DNA from 2 places in the Variovorax sp. GW821-FHT09A10 genome. Region 1 is predicted to be linked to the other one. Evidence: riboswitches for the same ligand, from Rfam matches in the RefSeq annotation. Region 1 holds a riboswitch; the other holds the start of a gene.
What was found. A riboswitch is a leader RNA that binds a small molecule or an ion and turns the genes downstream of it on or off. The one in region 1 is predicted to bind glycine.
Positions count from the first base shown of each region.

Region 2: linked by a shared signal. The riboswitch ahead of AC07Q9_RS26360 (D-amino acid dehydrogenase) and the one ahead of gcvT (glycine cleavage system aminomethyltransferase GcvT) in region 1 are both predicted to bind glycine.

Region 1 covers NZ_JBWKPT010000002.1:1,325,132-1,335,734, reverse strand. The annotation lists gene AC07Q9_RS12995 (DUF2855 family protein) at 1-396, shown strand, start outside; gene AC07Q9_RS12990 (DUF3014 domain-containing protein) at 539-1,459, shown strand; gene gcvP (aminomethyl-transferring glycine dehydrogenase) at 1,534-4,443, opposite strand; gene gcvH (glycine cleavage system protein GcvH) at 4,502-4,873, opposite strand; gene gcvT (glycine cleavage system aminomethyltransferase GcvT) at 4,945-6,117, opposite strand; glycine riboswitch at 6,165-6,269, opposite strand; glycine riboswitch at 6,282-6,372, opposite strand; gene AC07Q9_RS12970 (N-acetylmuramoyl-L-alanine amidase) at 6,422-7,099, opposite strand; gene AC07Q9_RS12965 (hypothetical protein) at 7,194-7,730, opposite strand; gene AC07Q9_RS12960 (L,D-transpeptidase Cds6 family protein) at 7,825-8,298, opposite strand; gene AC07Q9_RS12955 (MFS transporter) at 8,542-9,732, opposite strand; gene AC07Q9_RS12950 (AraC family transcriptional regulator) at 9,842-10,603, shown strand, end outside.
Region 2 covers NZ_JBWKPT010000009.1:116,788-127,390, reverse strand. The annotation lists gene AC07Q9_RS26395 (HAD-IIIA family hydrolase) at 1-473, opposite strand, end outside; gene AC07Q9_RS26390 (NAD-dependent epimerase/dehydratase family protein) at 470-1,429, opposite strand; gene AC07Q9_RS26385 (D-sedoheptulose-7-phosphate isomerase) at 1,512-2,141, opposite strand; gene rfbC (dTDP-4-dehydrorhamnose 3,5-epimerase) at 2,250-2,798, opposite strand; gene rfbA (glucose-1-phosphate thymidylyltransferase RfbA) at 2,795-3,682, opposite strand; gene rfbD (dTDP-4-dehydrorhamnose reductase) at 3,722-4,612, opposite strand; gene rfbB (dTDP-glucose 4,6-dehydratase) at 4,609-5,688, opposite strand; glycine riboswitch at 5,806-5,896, shown strand; glycine riboswitch at 5,941-6,047, shown strand; gene AC07Q9_RS26360 (D-amino acid dehydrogenase) at 6,139-7,440, shown strand; gene AC07Q9_RS26355 (FIST signal transduction protein) at 7,460-8,740, opposite strand; gene AC07Q9_RS26350 (PhaM family polyhydroxyalkanoate granule multifunctional regulatory protein) at 8,790-9,608, opposite strand; gene AC07Q9_RS26345 (aminotransferase-like domain-containing protein) at 9,673-10,603, opposite strand, start outside.

The DNA of each region.
Region 1 (10,603 bases):
CCCACGCTGTACGTCGACTTCGCGGGCCACGACGACCTGCGCACCACCGTGCACCACCACTTCGGCGAATCGCTGGTGTACGACTGCTATGCGGGTTCGGCGCAGAAGACCGAATTCCTGGGCGACACCAGCGCGCTGCCCGGCCCCACGCCGAAGCTCTACTTCGCGCCCGTGCAGATCCGCAAGCGCAATGCCGACTGGGGCCCGCAGGAGGTCAACCGCCGCTTCAACGACGCGCAGGGCCGCTTCATCGCCGAGCTGAGCCGCCCGGGCAACCGCTGGATGACGCTGGCTCAGGGCCGCGGCTTCGCGCATGCGCAGGCGGTGATCGCCGACCTGCACGCGGGCCGCGTCGATCCGCGCGAGGCGCATGTGGTGCGCATCGGCGGCGAGTGACAGCGTGAGCGACTGAACTTCGGCGCGGGTGGGGCGTCACAGGGGGTTACGAGAACGTGGCGATCGTGCGGGCCGTGCAGGCCATCCTGGTGCACCATTGCCTTTCGTCTCCCCACTGCCATCCCGCAAAAGGAAACCGCCCATGTCCGACGCCGACTCCCCCCGCGACACCCCTGAATTCCGACCCCGCAAGGAAGCGCCGATGGGCACCATCGTCGGCCTGGCGCTGGTCGTGCTGGTGGCGGCTTATTTCGGCTGGCGCTGGTACCAGCAGCAGCAACTGGCGCCGCTGCCGACCGCGCCCGTGGCCGTCGCACCGAACGACGCGCCCCCCGAGCCGCCCAAGGCCGAAGAGCCCAAGGGCCCGCAGAACCCGGTCGAGGCGCTGGCCCCGCCCGATGCCGCGCTGCCCGCACTGGCCAGTTCCGATGCGCGCGTGATGAAGGCGCTCACCGAGCTGCTGGGCGGCAAGGCCGTCGCGGCCTACCTGCAGTCCGACGGCGTGGTGCGGCGCTTCGTGGCCACCGTCGACAACCTGCCGCGCGAGCAGGCACCCGCCAGCAAGTGGCCCGTACAGCCCGCGCCGCAGCGCTTCATCACCGAGGGGCCGCAGCAGGGCGGCGTGCAGACCATCGCGGCGAACAACGCGGCGCGCTACAACGGCATGGTGATGCTGGCCGGGGCGGTCGATCCGGCCAAGGCGGCGGCGGTGTATGCGCGGCTGTACCCGCTGTTCCAGCAGGCGTACGAAGAGCTGGGCTATCCGGGGCGCTATTTCAACGACCGCTTCATCGCCGTGATCGACCACCTGCTGCAGGCCCCCGAGCCCACCGGGCCCGTGCAGGTGAAGCTGGTCGAGGTGAAGGGCGAGATTCCCTCGCAGCGGCCCTGGGTGCGCTACGAGTACGTCGACCCGAAGCTCGAATCGCTCTCGGCCGGCCAGAAGATCCTGGTGCGCATGGGGCCCGAGAACGAGCGCAAGATGAAGGCCAGCCTGCGCGGGCTGCGCGCGCAGATCGCCACCGGCGAGGTGGCGAAGCAGGCCGGCAAGAAGGCGCCGTAACGGGCGAAAGAAAATAAAAAGGGGCGCCGCAAGCCATGCGGCGCCCCTTTTTCATTTTTGACGATCGTTCGCGCTCAGGCCTCTTCGGTTTCCTGGTACTCGCCCACCGGCACGCAGCTGCAGAACAGGTTGCGGTCGCCGTAGACGTTGTCGACGCGGCCGATCGGCGGCCAGTACTTGGCCTGCTTGAGTTCGGCCAGCGGGAACGCGCCGAGTTCGCGCGAGTAGGGGTGGCTCCACTCGCTGCCCAGCAGGCTGGCGGCAGTGTGCGGCGCGTGCTTGAGCGGGTTGTCGTCCTTCGACCAGACGCCTTCTTCCACCCGGCGGATCTCGCCGCGGATGGCGATCATCGCGTCGACGAAACGGTCGAGTTCGGCCAGCGGTTCGCTTTCGGTGGGCTCCACCATCAGCGTGCCGGGCACGGGGAAGCTCAGCGTGGGCGCGTGGAAGCCGTAGTCGATGAGGCGCTTGGCCACGTCTTCGGCGGTGACGCCGCTGGTGTCCTTGAGCGGGCGCAGGTCCAGGATGCACTCGTGCGCGACGTGGCCGTTGGGGCTCGCGTACAGCGTGGGGTAGTGGTCCTTCAGGCGCGCGCTGATGTAGTTGGCGCTGAGGATGGCCGTCTCGGTCGCGGCCTGCAGGCCCTTGGCGCCCATCATGCGGCAGTACATCCAGCTGATCGGCAGCACGGCCGCATTGCCCAGCGGCGCGGCCGACACGGCGCCCACGCCGTTCGAGGGCACGCCGGCCGTGGCATGGCCCGGCAGGTAGGGCACGAGGTCTTCGACCACGCAGACCGGACCGACGCCCGGGCCGCCGCCGCCGTGCGGGATGCAGAAGGTCTTGTGCAGGTTCAGGTGGCTCACGTCGCCGCCGAACTCGCCCGGCGCGGCCACGCCGACCAGCGCGTTCATGTTGGCGCCGTCGACGTACACGCGGCCGCCGTGCTCATGCACGAGCTCGCACAGTTCCTTCACGCGGGTTTCGAACACGCCGTGCGTGCTGGGGTAGGTGATCATCACGGCGGCCAGGTGGGCGCTGTGCTTCTCGCAGGCGCGCTTCAGGTCGTCCATGTCGACGTTGCCTTGCGCGTCGCAGGCCGTCACCACCACCTGCAGGCCCACCATCTGGGCGCTGGCCGGGTTGGTGCCGTGGGCCGACGAGGGAATCAGGCAGATGTTGCGGTGGCCCTGGCCCTTGGCTTCATGGAAGGACTTGATGGCCAGCAGGCCCGCGTACTCGCCCTGCGAGCCCGCGTTGGGCTGCAGGCTGATGCCCGCGTAGCCGGTGGCCTCGCACAGCCAGGCGCGCAGCTGCGCGTCGAGCTGGGCGTAGCCCTGCAGCTGGTCGGCGGGCGCGAAGGGGTGGATGTTCGCGAACTCGGGCCAGGTGATGGGGATCATCTCGCTGGTCGCGTTGAGCTTCATGGTGCAGCTGCCCAGCGGGATCATGCTGCGGTCGAGCGCGAGGTCCTTGTCCGAGAGGCTGCGGATGTAGCGCAGCATCGCGGTCTCGCTCTTGTGGGTGTTGAACACCGGGTGCGTGAGGAAGGCGCTGGTGCGACGCAGGTCCTCGGGAATCAGCGGCGTGGTGTTGGCGGCCAGTTCGTCGAAGCGCGGCATCGCGGTGCCGGCGGGCACGAACAGGGCCCACAGGGTTTCGATGTCGGCGCGCGTGGTGGTTTCGTCCAGCGAGATGCCCAGGTGCTGCTGCAGGCGCTGGCGCAGGTTGACGCCGCCGGCCTGTGCGCGCTCGATGATCGCGGCGGTGTCGTCGCCGGTGCGGATCGTCAGCGAATCGAAGGCGGTGGTGTTCACCGGCTCGCGGCCCATCTGCGACAGGCCCTTGGCGAGGATGGCGGTGAGCACGGCCACGCGCTGTGCGATGCGCGTGAGGCCGTCGGGGCCGTGGTACACGGCGTACATGCTGGCGACCACGGCCGGCAGCACCTGCGCGGTGCAGATGTTCGAGGTGGCCTTCTCGCGGCGGATGTGCTGTTCGCGCGTCTGCAGCGCGAGGCGGTAGGCGGGCTGGCCGTGCGTGTCGACGCTCACGCCGACGAGGCGGCCGGGCAGCGAGCGCTTGAACGAATCGCGGCAGGCCAGGTAGGCGGCGTGCGGGCCGCCGTTGCACAGCGGCATGCCGAAACGCTGCGTGGTGCCGCAGACGATGTCGGCGTCGAACTCGCCGGGGGCGACCAGCAGCGTCAGCGCCAGCAGGTCGGCCGCGACGATGAAGGCGGCGTCGCACTGGTGCGCGTGCCCTGCGAGCGGGCGCAGGTCGTGCACGTGGCCGGTGGTGGCCGGGTACTGCGCGAGCACGCCGAAGAACTCGCCGCTCACCATCAGGTGCGGCAGCGTTTCCGACACCGTGCTCACCTTGACCTCGATGCCCAGCGGCGCGGCGCGGGTCTTGATGACTTCGATGGTCTGCGGGTGGCAGTCACCTGACACGAGGAACACGTTGCTCTTGCTCTTCACGCTGCGCTTGGCGAGCGTCATGGCTTCGGCGGCGGCCGTGGCCTCGTCGAGCATCGAGGCGTTGGCGATGGCCATGCCCGTGAGGTCGCACACCATCGTCTGGAAGTTGAGCAGGGCTTCCATGCGGCCCTGCGAAATCTCGGCCTGGTAGGGCGTGTAGGCCGTGTACCAGGCGGGGTTCTCCAGGATGTTGCGCAGGATCACGCCCGGCGTGTGCGTGCCGTAGTAGCCCTGGCCGATGAAGCTCTTGAACACCTTGTTCTTCGACGCCAGCGTCTTCAGCTCGGCCAGCGCGTCGGCCTCGGTGACCGGCGCGGGCAGGCGCATCGGCCGGGCGCGGCGGATGGCCGCCGGCACGATGCCGTCGATGAGTTCCGCACGCGTTTCGGAGCCGATCACCGGCAGCATGCGCGCCTCGTCCGCCGCATCGATGCCGATGTGGCGGGCGAGGAATTCTTCGGCGTTCTCTAGTTCTTGCAAAGAGGGAAGGGCGGGAATCGGCATGGCGGTGAAGGCTCGGGGGAGAAGGAACGAAGGTGCGAGGAAACGGCTGTTCAGCGGATCAGGATTCGGCGGCGAACTTGTCGTAGCTGGCGGCGTCGAGCAGGGCGTCGAGCTGCGCGGGTTCGCTCAGCTTGACCTTGAAGAACCAGCCGGCGGCCAGCGGGTCGCTGTTGGCCAGCGACGGGTCGGCGCGCAGCGCTTCGTTGACTTCGGTGATCTCGCCCGACACGGGCATGAACACATCGGCGGCGGCCTTCACCGACTCGACCACACCGGCGACCTCGCCCTGCGCGAAGGTCTTGCCCACTTCAGGCAGGTCGACGAACACCACGTCGCCCAGCGCGTCCTGCGCATGCACGGTGATGCCGACGGTGGCGGCGCCGCCTTCGGCCGCCACCCATTCGTGGTCCTTGGTGTATTTGATGCTCATGAAAAAACTCCTCGTGGAAAAAATGGAATCGGGGTGCAGAGCCTAGCCGGGTCTGCGGGGTTCAGTGTCGGTCAGCCGCGGTAGTAGCGCGTCGGCACGAAAGGCATGGTCGAGACTTCCATCGGCACCGGCTTGCCGCGCACGATGGCCTGCACGCGCGTGCCGGGCTCGGCGAAGGCGGCGGCCACGTAGCCCATGGCCACGCAGCGGTCGGCCGTGGGGCCGAGCAGGCCGCTGGTGACGGCGCCGATGTCGTGGCCTTCGAGCGACTGCAGCAGCGTGCCGTCGCGCACCGGGATGCGTTCGAGTGCCACGAGGCCGACGCGCTTGCGCGTGAGCGTCTTGTGGTCGGTGTGGCCGGCCGCGCCCGAGGCGACGGCGGCCAGCTGGGCCAGCACCTTGGCCGCGCCCGGAAAGCCGCCTTCGCGCGCACCGCCGGTGCGACGCACCTTCTGGATCGCCCAGTTGAGCGAGGCTTCGACCGGGGTGGTGGTGGTGTCGATGTCGTTGCCGTACAGGCACAGGCCGGCTTCGAGCCGCAGCGAGTTGCGCGCGCCCAGGCCGACGGGCTTCACCTCGGGCTGCGCGAGCAGCAGGCGGGCGAGGGCGTCGGCGTCTTTTGCGGCCACCGAGATCTCGAAGCCGTCTTCGCCGGTGTAGCCGCTGCGGGTGACGAAGGCCGCGATGCCGCCGATCTGCACCGCGCCGCCCGTCATGAACACGAAGCGCTCGATGCCGGGCGACAGGCGCGCCAGCGTGGCCGCGGCCTGCGGGCCTTGCAGCGCGAGCAGGGCGTGGTCGGGCAGGGGCTGCACCTGGCAGCGCGCGCCGATCCTGGCCTGGATGTGGGCGATGTCGGCCACCTTGCAGGCGCCGTTCACGATCACGAAGAGCGAGCCATTGCCTTCGTTGAAGAACATCAGGTCGTCGAGGATGCCGCCCTCGTCGTTCAGCAGCAGGCCGTAGCGCTGCTTGCCGGCGGGCAGGTCGACCACGTCGACGGGCATCAGGGTTTCGAACGCGGCGGCGGCATCGGGGCCGACCAGGCGCAGCTGGCCCATGTGCGAGATGTCGAACAGGCCGGCCGCGTCGCGCGTGTGCTTGTGCTCGGCCATGAGGCCGGCGGGGTACTGCACGGGCATGGAATAGCCGGCGAAGGGCACCATGCGGGCGCCGAGCTCCACGTGCAGGTCGTACAGCGGGGTCTTGAGAAGTTGGGCGTCAGAAGCGGAGGAAGCGGCCACGGGGCACTCCAAAGGGGCAGTCGAAATCCATGGCTGCAACGCCACGGGCCACCCCTGCTGTCCGCTTTACCTGAGAGATTCGCCCCACGATCGGGGTTTGCTCCTTCGGTGGGCCGCGTGCAATGCCACGGCCTCTCTCCAGCAAGGAAACGCCGGTGGTTGCCGGCGTCTTGTCAGTCCTTTTGCCTGAGCGTTCGGGGAACCCCTGCGCCTTCGGCGGCCCCGTCGCGCGGGGCTCTCTCCTGACCCGGCGAGTGTAGTGGATCGCGGGGCCGGGGCTGGTGTCGACGTGCCTGTGGGGGCCTCAGGTGTGGCAGCAACCCGCGGCCTGGGACGGCCTGATGCGGGAGAGCGGCATGGCGGAGGCGACCGCCACGGGAATGGCATCGGCCTCGCCATTCAGGACCAGGTGCTTGAAGCGCTCCCAGTCGAACAGGGTGCCGGGGTCGGTGCGGCGGTCGGGGTCCAGCTTGGCGTGCGAGACCACATGGGCCAGGTTGGGGTATTTGGCCCAGCAGTGGCGAACGATGCGCGCCGTGATTTCGACTTGCCAATCGGAGAACGGATCGAGTTCCTGCTTGTTCACGACCTCGATGCCAAGCGACCAGTGGTTGACCCGCTTGGCCCCGTCGTTCACATCGGGATGCGAGGCCGCATTGCGTACGTGCCACGCAGCGAGCGCCTCGGGCACGCAGGCCCACACCAGTTCGCCGTGCTGGGCCTCGTCCTCATCGGGCACCAGCCAGTGAAACGAGGCAGCGTCGGTCGGCTTCTTCATGACCGAGATGGCACCGGAAGACGATCCGCCGGCCGTGGCATGGATGACCACCGTGGTGATGCCCATGATCGGATCGACCGATCGTTTCGTCGTGCATGTCGGCCAGTACGGCTGGACGCCGGGGTACCAGGGCTCGTTGAGGGAGACTTCGCCCGGTCGTTTCGACTTGGGAAGCGTGAAGTGATAGCTCTGCGGATTTGGCATGCTGAACCTCCTTGAGTTGGGAGGTGAGTTCTAGCAGCGAGCCCCGCAGGTCCGCGTCCCCTGAACAGGGGATGTCGACCCGCTCTCGCGAGGTTCAGTGCACGGTTTCTGCCGGCGGCAGCAGCTTGTCGATGCGCTCGCGCAGCGAGTCGGCGCGCTCGGGGCCGGCGGCCTTCTCGATCTCGGAGAGCATCAGCGCGGCGATGGTCAGCATGGCCTCGCGGTCGCGGGCCTCGCGCAGGGCGTCGCGCATCTGGTTGGCGAAGCGCGGGTCGCGGCGCACGAACATGCGCTCGCAGATGTCGAACAGGAACATGCGCGTGGTGGCCAGCGAGCGCTTGCCGTCGAAGCTGTCGGCCGAGGTGGCGACCTGGATCGGCTCGGCGGCGGGGACGGGCGTGGGGGCGGGTGCCGGAGGCGGCGCGACCGGGCGCGCGACCTGCAGGTAGCCGCGCTGCATCAGCCCCTGGATCGCCTGCTCGGCCTCGACGCGGCTGGGGAACAGCGGGCTGAAGTCGGTCAGCGAGCGCCGGCCGTCGGCCATGAGCAGCAGGGCGCGCTCACGCTGGCTGAGCGTGCGCTGCCCGGCCTGGAGTTCGTCGCGTGCCTTCTCGGTCTTGGTGGGGAACATGGCGGCCACAGCTTTCGGAGGTCGAAGGCTGCAGCATCGTGGCAAGTGGTGACATCTTCGTGAACCATTTGCCTTACAGGGACAAGGGGGCGCGTCAGTTGCCCGCGCTCTCCTTGCGGATCAGCCAGCGCGTGCCCACGCGCTGCAGCTCGAGCGTCTTGCGGTCGGTTTCGGTGAGCGCGTCGGCGCGGTAGACCTGCCGGAACTGCGCGCTGGCCGAGGTGCCCTGGACGCTGATCACCAGCCCCTCGATGCCCACGCTGATGCGCGACTTGCCCGTGATGCGGGCGCGCCGGTCGGCCTCCCAGCGCTCGCGGGTCTGGCCGCGCGCGGGGGTGAAGTCGCTCGCGTAGGCGGCGAGGTAGCGCTCCACGTCGCGCGCGGACCAGGCGGCGGCCCAGGCGCGCACGGCGCTTTCCACTTCGGCAAGGTGGGTGACGGGATTGGTGGGGTTGGCGGGGGCGGCTGCTGGTGCAACGGGCGCGGCGGCCGGCGTGGCCGCGATACCGGCGGTGGCCAGCAAGCCGGCAGCGACAAGGCTGCAGCCCTGGGCGACGATTCGGTGCATGGCGTCCTTCTCTTTCCTTCTTCTTGTCTGTCAGGCTCGACGTCTAAGCTTGCGTCGATTCTGGCAGTGAAAGAGGAGGCGTGCGGCGTTGAATCGCCCACGGATTTCGGTGGTCCGTGGTTCAGGGCGCGTGCACAGGACACCGGGTGCTTCCCTCCGCGAATGTCCCCCGCCTTCGGCTCCTCCTTGATTTCGCTGCGGGAAGCACCCAGTGCCCTGTGCACCGGGAGCGTGGGGTTGGGCTCAGGCCGCCGCAGCCTCGCCCGTCATCACCTGCACCGTCCGGTTGCGCAGCCGCAAGGCCAGCACGGTCGCGACGCACAGCACGCACAACACCACCGTGAGCGTCACGCCGAGTCCGCGTGCATCCGACAGCAGGCCGAACAGCGGCGACACCAGCCCGCCGACCGAGAGCGCGAGGCCGAGCGTGATGCCGCTGGCGGTGGCCGGGTTGCGCGGCAGGTAGTCCTGCGCGAGCGTCACCTGCGCGGCGAAGGGCAGGAACATGCTCATGCCGAGCCACGCGGTGCAGGCCAGCGCCGCGCCGGGCGTGGAGGAAAGCACGAGGCCCGCCATGGCCGGCAGCGCGAGCAGATAGCCGCTGCGGATGGTGCCCATGCGCCCGATGCGGTCGCCGAGCCAGCCGCCGGCCAGCGTGCCCACGGCCCCTGCGGCGGTGAAGGCGGTGAGTGCCGCGGCGCCCTGGAAGGTGCTGCCGTGCAGGTCGCGCGTGATGCGCAGCGAGAGCATCGACAGCACCGTGACGTAGGGGATCGACCAGCCCACGATGGTCGCGACCAGCAGGCTGAAGGCGCGCCAGTCGTTGTGCGGTTTCAGCACCTGGGCGCGGGCCTGCGCGGCGCGCGCCACCGTGGCCGCGTGCTGGGCGGCCGCGCTGCGCCGCGCGTTGGCCGCGAGCCACACCACGCCCATCGCCACCGCGGGAATGCCCAGCAGATAGCTGCGCGACAGGCTGCCGCCGCCGACCACCGTGGCCGCCAACACGGGCGCGAACGAGGCGCCGATGGTGCCGCCCACCGAGAACACGCTCATCGCCTTCTGCGAGGCGCCGCCGGCCGCGCGCGCGGCCACGGTGGCGGGCGGGTGGTAGGCCGCGATGCCCAGCCCGCACAGCGCGACCGCGATCCAGGTCAGCAGGTAGCTCTGGCTCAGGCCCGCCAGCACCACGCCCAGCGCCGCCACCAGGAAGCCCACGGGCACGAGCCAGGCGCGCGGGTGGCGGTCGGCGTACAGGCCGAACAGCGGTTGCACCACGCTCGACAGCCCGGTGGCCGCCAGCATCAGGCCGCTCACGGCCGTGTAGCTGTAGCCGCGCTCCAGCACCATGAAGGGCAGCAGCGCGGGCACGAGGCCCTGGTAGAGGTCGTTGACGGCATGGGTGCCGGTGAGCAGCCCGAGTCGGCGCGTGTTCATGCGATGGCTTCTTTCCTGGATGTCCGGTTGGAGAAAAAGAGGGAGAAAAGCCATCGTAGGAAGACACGGAAAGATGTTCTCGCTATGAATGTGCAAACATCGTCGTGAAATGGACAAACTGAATCTGCGCCCCGACGAAGGCGAATCGACCCCGCGCGCGGTCGCCGTGCTGGCCACCGACCCGGCGGGCGACGCCTTCATTCCGCCGCACGCGCACCGGCGCGGGCAGCTCATCCACGCGATCTCGGGCGTGATGATGGTCGGCGCCGCGGCCGGCAGCTGGGTGGTACCGCCGGGGCGCGGCGTCTGGGTGCCGCCGGGCATGCCGCACCAGATCCGCATGGCGGGCGAGGTGAAGATGCGCACGGTCTTCGTCGAGCCCGGCACGCGCGCCGACCTGGGCGCCGAGTGCCGCGTGATCCATGTGGGCGCGTTGCTGCGCGAGCTGATCGTGGCGGCCGTGTCGCTGCCGCTGGACTACCCGCCGGGCGGGCGCGACGAGCGCGTGATGGAGCTGATCCTTGACGAGATCGAGGCCGCGCCCGCGCTGTCGCTGCATGTGCCGATGCCGCGCCACGCGCGCCTGGCCGCGCTGTGCGAGGCGCTGATCCGCGACCCCGCGCAGCCCGCCACGCTCGACGGCTGGGCCGCGCGGCTGCACATGAACGCGCGCACGCTGGCCCGGCTGTTCGAACGCGAAACTGGCATGACCTTCGGCGCGTGGTGTCGACAGGCGCGGCTGCTGCTGAGCCTGCCGCGGCTGGCCGCGGGCGCGTCGATCCTGGAGGTGGCGCTGGCGCACGGCTACGAGAGCCCGAGCGCCTTCACCGCGATGTTCCGCCGCACGCTCGGCGTGCCGCCGAGCCAGTAC
Region 2 (10,603 bases), on a different contig from region 1:
GGGTACCCGTGAAACGCCTGCACCCGGCCGGATGCATCGATCTCCACGAGGTCCGAGTCCGCCGGATGATCATTCGGATGCAGAAGCAGGGTGGCATCCGCACCCGAAGCCTCGTGTGCTGCCAGCATGTGCCCGATGTCGATGTCGAACAGCGTATCGCCATAGACGACGATGAATCGATCATCCAGGTCGTCCAGGCATGCCAACAAGGCACCCGCCGTCCCGCGCGGCTCGCCATCGTCGAAGAGGCGCACCCGGCTGGGAAACTGGCGCTGTTCGAAGAAGGCCTGGATCTGGTCTGCCGCGTGGTTGACCAGAACGACGACGTCATCGATCCCGTGATGCGCGAGCGTGCGGACCTGAAGCTCCAGCAATGGCGTGCCATTGACATCCACGAGCGGCTTGGGACGCCCGTTCAGGCGCTCTGCCAGCCGGGTGCCCTTGCCGCCCGCAAGAATGACCGCCTGCGTCACTCCGCCAGCTCCTCGCGCGCGATCTCGTCGACCGCGCGCACCATGGCCTGCGTCGAATCAAGCTGAGGGCTCCAGCCGCTGGCGGCCAGGCGCTGGGTCGAATAGCGGAAGCGCGGCACATCGCCCACCCAGCCGCGGTTGCCCTCGCCAAAGACGATGTCGGCTTTCGGAGACACCCGGTCGCGCACCGTCTGCGCAATCATGCGCACCGTGACGCCATCGTCCTTCGGCCCGATGTTGAACACCTTGTAGCGCCCCTCGAGCCGGCTCACGTGCAGCATGGCGTCGATCAGGTCGTTGACATGCAGATACGCCTTCTGCTGCGTGCCGTCCCCGAGAACCTGCAGTTGCTCGGGGGTTGCCTTCAGCTTGCGGATGAAATCGAAGATCACACCGTGCGTCGCCGGCACGCCGATGACGTTCGGGAATCGGAAGATGTCTGCGCGCGGGAGGAAAGACTCGACGGCCGCCCGGATCTGCGCTTCCGATGCCAGCTTCATGGCCCCGTAGTTGGAGATCGGTTGCAGCGGGCCGATGTCTTCATGAATTTCACGTTCGCCGAGATCGCCGTAGATGGCCGAGCTCGACGCGAAGTGCAGTTCGGGAATGTCATGCCGGCGCATCGCTTCGAGCACGGAAAACGTGGTCAGGAACGTGCGATCGCGGTCAATGCGCGGATCAGCCACCCCTGCCGGGATGTCCGAATTGGCGGCCAGGTGCCAGACATGGGCCACGGGCGTGCCGGCCTCCTGGATCGCCGCCGACAAGGCCTCCAGATCGGAGCAGTCCACCTGCCGAAAACTGAAATGAGGATGGCTGTCGAATTCCGCCACCAGTTCACGCCGTCCACGTGACAAGTCATCCAGGGCCAGAACGGCGCCACCCTCTCCAAGCAGACGGCGCGTCAGGTTGACAGCGACAAAACCAGCGCCACCAGTGATCAGGTGCAATTTCATGGGAATCTCACAATAGGAAGGCTTTGGGTGGCAGCAGACCTAAAGAGCTGGAAGTTGCTTGCCCAGGCCTGCGTGTCGGATGCTAGAACTTGAGCGTTCCCAGCAGGGACGGATCTGTCAGGTGGCTCTGGCGAAGGTACTGCGCCAGGATGTGCATGAGCGACTGGTGAACATCCTCGACGACACCGTAGTTCTGCGCATCCACGTGAAGACTGACGTCGGCGAGGCGAGCCGCATCGCCACCCGCAAACCCGGTCATGGCAATCGTGGTCATCTTCATCTCACGCGCTGTATTGAGCGCCTTGATGATGTTGGGCGAAGCGCCAGACGAGCTGATCGCGATGAGGACGTCGCCTTCGGACGCCATGGACGTCAGCTGGAACGAGAACATCTCTTCGGGTCCGATGTCATTGACGATCGCGGTGATCAGTTCGACGGCGGACGAGAGGCTGTTCACCTTCGGCTTCAGCCAGCCATTGCTGCGAACACCTTTCATGCAGTCGCAGACCAGGTGGTTGGAGATGGCCGCCGACCCCCCATTGCCACACGAAAAAATCATCTTTCCCTGGGCCGCACGCTCCGCAAGAAGGCGCCCGGCGGCTGCAAGCGCGCCACGGTCCACGGTCTTGGCTGCGGCCGTGATTCTTTCGAAATACGCGTCCGCGTACAGCCCAGCATCTGCTATCTGGTGATCTGGAAAGAATGAAGGCATAAAAATTTCAAGTGGGAGTTATAGAAATAGGGGGTGGCAGACAGTTCCAACGGCTTTGACTACCCCTTTTGAAATAGCAGCGGCAAACCAGGCCGCCACGCTCATCTCTTATTCGAAGAATTCCGCCTGCTTCATCGTCTGCCCGGCGCTGTCCTTGGCCGAAAGTGCAGGCGCCTGTCCCACATCCGGCCACGCAATATCGAGAGAGGCATCGTTCCATACGATGCATCGCTCATGCGCAGGCGCGTAGTAGTCGGTGGTCTTGTAGAGGAAATCGGCGCTGTCGCTGAGCACGAGAAAACCGTGCGCGAAACCGGGGGGAACCCACAACTGCCTGTGGTTGCCTTCACTGAGTTCCACGCCGACCCATTTCCCGAAAGTCGCCGACGACTTGCGGATGTCCACGGCCACATCGAACACCGCGCCACGCACAGCGCGCACCAGTTTTCCTTGCGCTTGCTGGACCTGATAGTGCAACCCCCGAAGCACGCCTTTGGACGACCTCGAATGGTTGTCCTGCACGAAGTCGACCTTCGACCCGACCGCGTCTTCAAAAGCACGCTGGTTGAAGCTCTCGTAGAAAAACCCCCTGGCATCGCCGAACACCTTCGGCTCGATGATCAAAACGTCAGGGATCTCGGTTCGGATGACATTCACGAGCGCACCTCTTCGGCCAGCAAGTGGTTCAGGTACTTGCCGTAACCGTTCTTCTGCAGCGGTGCAGCCAGCTTTTCGAGCTGCGCGCGGTCGATGAAGCCATTGCGCCACGCGATCTCTTCAGGACACGCGATCTTCAGCCCCTGTCGATGCTCCAGGGTCGCGATGAACTGACCCGCTTCGAGCAGGCTTTCATGCGTGCCCGTATCCAGCCATGCATAGCCCCGCTGCATGATCTGCACGTTCAGCTGATCAAGGTCCAAATACGCCTGGTTGACCGCCGTGATCTCCAGCTCGCCGCGCGCGCTGGGCTTCACGGCCTTGGCGATGTCGACCACCTGGTTGTCGTAGAAATACAGGCCGGTCACGGCGTAGCTGCTCTTGGGCTTGACGGGCTTCTCTTCGATGCTGCTGGCCTTGCCGTTGGCATCGAAGGCAACCACGCCGTAGCGCTCGGGGTCGTTCACGTGGTACGCGAACACGGTCGCACCGCGCTGCTTGGTGTCGGCATCCGACAGCAGATGCACGAAGTCGTGCCCATAGAAGATGTTGTCCCCCAGCACCAGCGCGCTCGGCGAATTGCCCACGAACTTCTCGCCGATGATGAAGGCCTGCGCCAGGCCATCGGGACTCGGCTGCACCGCGTACTGCAGGTTGAGGCCCCACTGGCTGCCGTCGCCCAGCAGTTGTTGGAAGCGCGGCGTGTCCTGCGGCGTGCTGATGATCAGGATGTCGCGCATGCCGCCGAGCATCAGCGTGCTCAACGGGTAATAGATCATGGGCTTGTCGTACACCGGCAGCAGTTGCTTGCTCATGGCGAGCGTGGCCGGGTGCAGGCGGGTGCCGGAGCCACCGGCAAGGATGATGCCTTTGCGTTGCGTCATGGGGTCTTCTAGTGTGGGAGGCCGGGAAAAATCAGTCGGTCAGAGCGTCTCGCGCAACATGCGTGCCACGCCTTCCTGCCAGGGCGGCAGTCGCAGGCCGAAGGTGGTCTGCAGCTTGGTGGTGTCGAGCCGCGAGTTGTGCGGGCGCTTCGCGGGCGTCGGAAAGGCGCTGGTGGGCACGGCCTCCACGGCCTGCGGGCCGGCCTTGAGTTCGACGCCAGCCTGCTGCGCCATCTCGAGCACGAAGCGCGCGTAGCCGTGCCACGTGGTCTCGCCGCCGGCGATGGCGTGGTACAGCCCGGCCTTGGTCGGGTCTTGCAAGGTGGCGCGGATGGCGTGTGCAGTGATATCGGCCAGCAACTCGGCCCCGGTGGGGGCGCCGAACTGGTCGTCGATGACCGTGAGCTTGTCGCGCTCCTTGGCCAGGCGCAGCATGGTCTTGGCGAAGTTGCCGCCGCGTGCGGCGTACACCCAGCTGGTGCGAAAGATCAGGTGCTTCGCGCAATGCTGCGCCACCAACTGCTCGCCTTCGAGCTTGGTCTGGCCGTACACGCTGAGCGGGCCGGTCGCGTCGTCTTCTTTCCAGGGGCGGGTGCCGCTGCCGTCGAAGACGTAGTCGGTGGAGTAATGCACCATCAGCGCGCCGATCTGCTGCGCGGCCTCGGCCACCACGCCGGGCGAGGTGGCGTTGAGCTTGCGCGCAAAGTCGGGCTCGCTCTCGGCCTTGTCGACGGCGGTGTGGGCGGCGGCATTGACGATGACGTCAGGGCGCACGGCCAGCACCGTGGCGGCCAGCTGCTCGGGACTGCTGAAGTCGGCGTGGAAGTCGGTGCTATCGAAGTCCAGCGCGACCAGTTCGCCGAGCGGCGCGAGGCTGCGCTGCAACTCCCAGCCGACTTGTCCACCTTTGCCGAGCAGCAGCAACTTCATGCGGAAGCCTTTGCAGGCGCAGCGTCGTACTGCTTCTCGACCCATTCGCGGTACGCGCCGCTTTGCACGTTGCGCACCCAGTCACCGTGGGCGAGGTACCACTCGACGGTCTTGCGGATGCCGGTGTCAAAGGTCTCGGCGGGCTTCCAGCCAAGCTCGGCCTCGAGCTTGCGCGCATCGATGGCATAGCGGCGGTCATGGCCCGGGCGGTCCGTGACGTAGGTGATCTGTTCCTTGTACGGCTTGCCGTCGGCGCGAGGGCTCAGTTCGTCGAGCAGCGCACACACGGTGTTGACGATCTCGATGTTGGGTTTCTCGTTCCAGCCGCCGACGTTGTAGGTCTCGCCGAGCTTGCCGGCCTCGAGCACGCGGCGGATGGCGCTGCAGTGGTCCTTCACGTAGAGCCAGTCGCGCACCTGCATGCCGTCGCCGTAGACGGGCAGGTTCTTGCCGGCCAGCGCGTTGACGATCATCAGCGGGATCAGCTTCTCGGGGAAGTGGAACGGGCCGTAGTTGTTCGAGCAGTTGGTGGTGACCACCGGCAGGCCGTAGGTGTGGTGCCAGGCGCGCACGAGGTGGTCGCTGGCGGCCTTGCTGGCCGAGTACGGGCTGTTGGGCTCGTACTTGTTCTCTTCGGTGAAGGCCGGGTCGGTCTTGGAGAGCGAGCCGTAGACCTCGTCGGTCGACACATGCAGGAAGCGGAAGGCGGCCTTCTGGTCGGCCGGCAGTGCGTTCCAGTAACCGCGCACCGATTCGAGCAGGCGGAAGGTGCCGAGCACGTTGGTCTGCACGAAGTCTTCGGGGCCGTGGATCGAACGATCCACATGCGATTCCGCGGCAAAGTTCACGACGGCACGCGGTTTGTGCTCGGCCAGCAGGCGATCGAGCAGCGCGCTGTCGCCGATGTCGCCCTGCACGAAGACATGGTTCGCGTTGCCCTTGAGCGATGCGAGGGTCTCAAGGTTGCCTGCGTAGGTCAGCTTGTCGAGGTTCACCACGGGCTCGTTGCCCTGCGCGATCCAGTCGAGTACGAAATTGGCGCCAATGAAGCCTGCGCCGCCGGTAACCAGGATCATGGAGTCCCCACCTGTAGAAAAAAGTTTGCTTTACCGAAAATCAACATTCAATTATCCCATCGGTGTGAAGTGCCGATGTACAGGGCTTGGCCGGCTTGCGGGGCCCGCCTACAATCGCCAACAATTGCAGGAGAGCGGGCCTCCACGGAGGCCCTACCGAAGGCGCAAACTCCCATAAACGCTCAGGTCGGCCCGACGACATTCCAGGCAACGCCACGGAATTTCGGCAAGGGGTCAGTACTGCACTCATCGATACAGCCGTCTGGAGAGCCGTCACGCCATGTGGCGCACCGAAGGAGCAAACCCGCTGCGGGTGCAGCAGGGTGAATCTCTCAGGTACCGAGGACAGGGGGAGCGGCAACTTGGACAGCGGTCGTCCGGTTGCTTGCTATTTTTTCAATAGCACTCCACGCCCGCCGTTCAAGCGCTGCAAACTCAAAGGTACTTGCAATGCGTGTGATCGTTCTTGGCGCCGGCCTGCTCGGCGTGACGTCGGCCTACTACCTCCAGCAACTCGGCCACGAGGTGACCGTGATCGACCGGCAGGCCACCCCGGCCGCCGAAACCAGCTTCGCCAACGGCGGCCAGATCTCGGTCAGCCATGCCGAACCCTGGGCCAATCCGAGCGCGCCGCTGAAGGTGCTGCAATGGCTCGGCAAGGAGGATGCGCCGCTGCTCTTTCGCATCCGCGCCGACATGCGCCAGTGGCTCTGGGGTCTGCAGTTCCTGCGCGAATGCACCCCCGCGCGCACCCGCCACAACATCGAACAGATCGTTCGTCTCGGTACATACAGCCGGGAAATGTTGCAGCAATTGCGTCGAGACACCGGCCTGAACTATGACCAGCGCACGCAAGGCATCCTGCACTTCTACACGACGCAAAAAGAATTCGACGGCGCCCTCGCGCCCGCCGAGCAGATGCGCGCCCTGGGCTGCGAACGCCTGGTCATCTCGGCCGACGAGGCCATCAAGATCGAACCCGCCCTCGCCCACATCCGCCCCCAACTCGCCGGCGCCACCTACACCGCCGAAGACGAATCGGGCGACGCCAACCGCTTCGCGCGCGAGCTGGTGAAGCTGGCCGAGGCGGCCGGCGTGAAGTTCCTCATGAGCCACACGGTGACCGCGCTGCGCGAAGCCGGCGGCAGCATCGACCACGTCGAGGCGACCGACAACGAAGGCCGCTTCCAGCGCATCCGCGGCGACGCCTTCGTGCTTGCGATGGGTTCGTTGAGCCCGCTGTACGCCGCGCCGCTGGGCATCCGCCTGCCGATCTACCCGGCCAAGGGCTACTCGGTGACGCTGCCCGTGAAGGACGCATCGAAAGCGCACCAGGTCTCGCTCACCGACGACGAATACAAGCTGGTGTTCTCGCGCTACACCTCCGAATCGGGCGACCGCCTGCGCATCGCCGGCACGGCCGAGCTCAACGGCTACGACCGCGACCTGAACCGCGTGCGCTGCGAAGCCATCGTGCGGCGCGTCGAAGAGCTCTTCCCTGGCGCCGGTGACACCGAGCGCGCGCAGTTCTGGACCGGCCTGCGCCCGGCCACGCCGAGCAACGTGCCGCTGATCGGCAAGACCAAGCTGCCGAACCTGTTCCTCAACACCGGCCACGGCACGCTCGGCTGGACGCACGCCTGCGGCTCGGGCAAGTCGATTGCGCGCATCGTGAGCGGACTGGCGCCCGAGGTCGATTTCGCGTTCGCCGGCATGCCGGCGCCCGCGCCGCGCGCACTGCAACCGGCCTGAACGCGACCGGCGCCGGACCTCAGTCCGGTGCGGTGAACACCGTCAGCACGCCGGTGTAGCCGTACAGGTGATGGCGCGCGATCTCGCCCGCGGCGAAGAAGCCGACCAGCGGCACGTCGCCCAGCGCATGCCGCACGATCTGCAGCTCGGCGCCCGGCGCACCGAAGTGCGGGCCGCCGCGCCCCGAGCAGCTCACGTACACCGCGCCCGCGATGCGCCGCGCGGGATGCGGCGCGGCCTCGGCCTCGCCGGCCGCCACGGCGCGCGCGGTGGCCAGCGTCTGTTCTTCGGGCTCGAGCTCTTCGCGGATCTCGGCGCAGATGCGCATCAGGTCGGCGCGCGCCGCCTGCGCGTTGCGGCGGCAGAAACTCAGCCGCATGCCGGCCTCGGCGTTGTCGGCAATGGCGATGCCGCGCCGCGTCGGGTCGAGGCCGATGATGTGGCGCACCAGCACGTCGGCGCCCAGGTCGCCGGTGCGGCGAATGCCGTCGCTGCCCGCGTCGGCCAGGCCGACCAGCGTGTTGCGCACGGCGTCGATGGCCTCCTGCGGCCGGTCGAGCGACACCTGCAGGTCGGCCAGCAGCACGTCGAGCGCCGGTTCGCCGTCGAGCGCCAGCAGCAGGTTGCCGTCGGCCTCGGTGATCTCGCGCTCGCGCGCGCCGCCCGTGCGCAGCGGCTGGCAGCCCTGCGTGACGCGCGACACCAGCCGCACGCCCTCGCCGAACACCACGCCCGACAAGCCGCCCGAGAACACACCGCCCGCCGCGCCGTGGCCGCGGATGTTGCCGTTGCCGCCGACCGCGAACTGCAGCGCCCCGCCGCGGCCGGACGAGAGCCCGCCGAACAGGTAGCCGGTGTCGGTGCGGCCCGCCATCTCGCCGATGAGCTCGCCCAGGTCGGGCGTGGCGGGGTCGGCGTGCACGAGCGCGGTGTGCGCCTCGAAGCCGCTCATTTCGGAGCTGCCCAGCGGCGCCACGCCCGAGAACACGCGGTACTGGTCGCTGGGCAGCGCGCACAGCATCAGGCTCAGGCCGGGCTCGTCGAAGTACTCGGCGTTGTTGGCCGACACGCCGATGCCGACCGTGCCCGACCAGTCGGTGACCTCGGGCAGCTCGGCGCTCAGGTGATCGAGGATCTCCTGCGCCTCGCTCGCGTAGTGGTCGGTGATGTAGAGCAGCCCGAGCGTCGGGTTCGACGCGTAGTCGGGCAGCGCCATCTGTGCGCGCAACTGGGCCAGCACGAGGCCGGCGGCCATGCGCCATTGCGGGTGGGTGGCATGGCCGGTGGGAAACAGTTTCATGGTGCGTACCGACCCGTGCGTCGTCGTCTGGAAAGGTGTCTGTAAGACGTCAGCGCCGGCCGGAGGTTCGCTTGCGCGCGGCGGTGGACGTGGTTTTCTTGCGCGCGGCGGGTGCCGGCGCGGCTTTCTTGGCGGCGGCCTTCTTCGCCGCGGTCTTGGCGGCCGGCTTGCGCGCCGCCGTCGCCTTGCCGATGACCTGCCCCACGGCGTCGGCCAGCGGCTGCGCCATGGCCGGCACCTTGAGCTGCGCCGCGTCCTGCAGCGCCGTGCTCGCGATCTGCTGGAACTGCTCGGTGAGCGAGCCCCACCATTGCATCGGGTCGACGACGCCGGCGGCGCCGTTGGACGCTGCGGGCTTGGCGCGCGATGTCTTCTTCGGCGCCGGGGCTTCCTCTTCCGCTTCTTCCTCGGCCTCGTCGAACTCTTCTTCCTCTTCCTCGACGGCTTCCGGTTCGGGCCGCGGTGCGGGGGCAGGGGCAGGGGCAGGGGCAGGGGCAGGGGCAGGGGCCGGTGCAGGCGCCGGCGCCGGCGCCATGGCCGCTGCCTGCTTGGTGAACGCGCTGGCGATGTCTTCCATCCGCACGTTCATGCCGCGCAGGGTCGACAGCGTCATCTTCTGCACCTCGAGCGCCTGGATGGTCGCCTTGAGCGCATGGCCGTTCTGTTCGAGCCAGTACTGGACGGTCTTGAGTTCCTGGATGCGCTTGTCGACCTCTTCGACGCTCATGGTGGGCGCGACCCAACTCGCCAGGCTGGGGATGCCGGGCACCGAGCCGGAGCCCGCGGCGGCACCGCCGGCGAGGTTCTTCAGGAAGTCGAATCCGGGGACGAACTGGCTGAAGTCGAAGGGTTTGCTGGCGTTGCTCATGCGGGAGGTCTCCTGGCTGGGTTTTCTTGTGCTGCCAGCTTACTCCAAGCCCTTTGCAAGCGAATCAGAGCTCGTCCCTGACCCGGCTGAAAACCTTCCAGAAATTCGCGTCCTGCGAGGTCGCGAAGTTGATCCGCATCATCGTGCTCGGCGGCCTGCGCGCATGGAACAGCGAGCCCGGCGCCAGCAGGTAGCCCTGGTCGAGCATGCGTTGCGTGAGCGCGTCGGTGTCCACGCCCGTGTCGACCCAGCCGAACAGCCCGGCCGGCTCCGAGGCGAAGGTGCAGCCGTGCGACATGGCCAGCTTCACCGCGCGGCCACGCGCGCCGTCCAGGCGGATGCGCACGCGCTCCGAATGGCGGCGCAGCTGGCCCTGGTCGATGCACCACGACAGCGCCCGCTCGAACAGCGTGGGCGAGGTCAGCGTGGCCAGCAGCTTGGTCTCCAGCAGCCGCTCTTTCAGCGCGGGCGAGGCGGCCAGGAAGCCGATGCGCCAGTTGGGTGCCAGGATCTTCGCGAAGCCGCTGACGTAGATGGTGCGCTGCAGCCCGTCGAGCGCACTCAGGCGCGTGGCGTGCTCCGGCGCGAGGTGGCTGTAGGTGTCGTCCTCGACGATGTGGAAGTCGTGTTCGTTGGCCAGCTTGAGCACGCGGTGCGCGCTGCCCGGCGTGAGGCTGTAGCCGGTCGGGTTGTGCAGCACGCTCACGCTGACGAAGAGCTTGGGGCTGTGCAGCTTGCAGTACTGCGCCATCACGTCGAGGTCGGGCCCGTCGGCGCGGCGCGGCACCGGCAGGATGCGCATGCCCAGCGCTTCGAGCCGGGCGAACTCCAGCGCCCAGCCGGGCTCCTCGACCATCACCGGATCGCCCGCGCGCAGCAGCGTGCGGCTCACGATGTCCAGCGCGTGCGTGGCGCCGATGGTGGTGACGATCTGGTCGGGCCCGGCCGGCACGTTGATGCGCACCAGCTTCTGCGACAGGCTGCGGCGCAGCGCG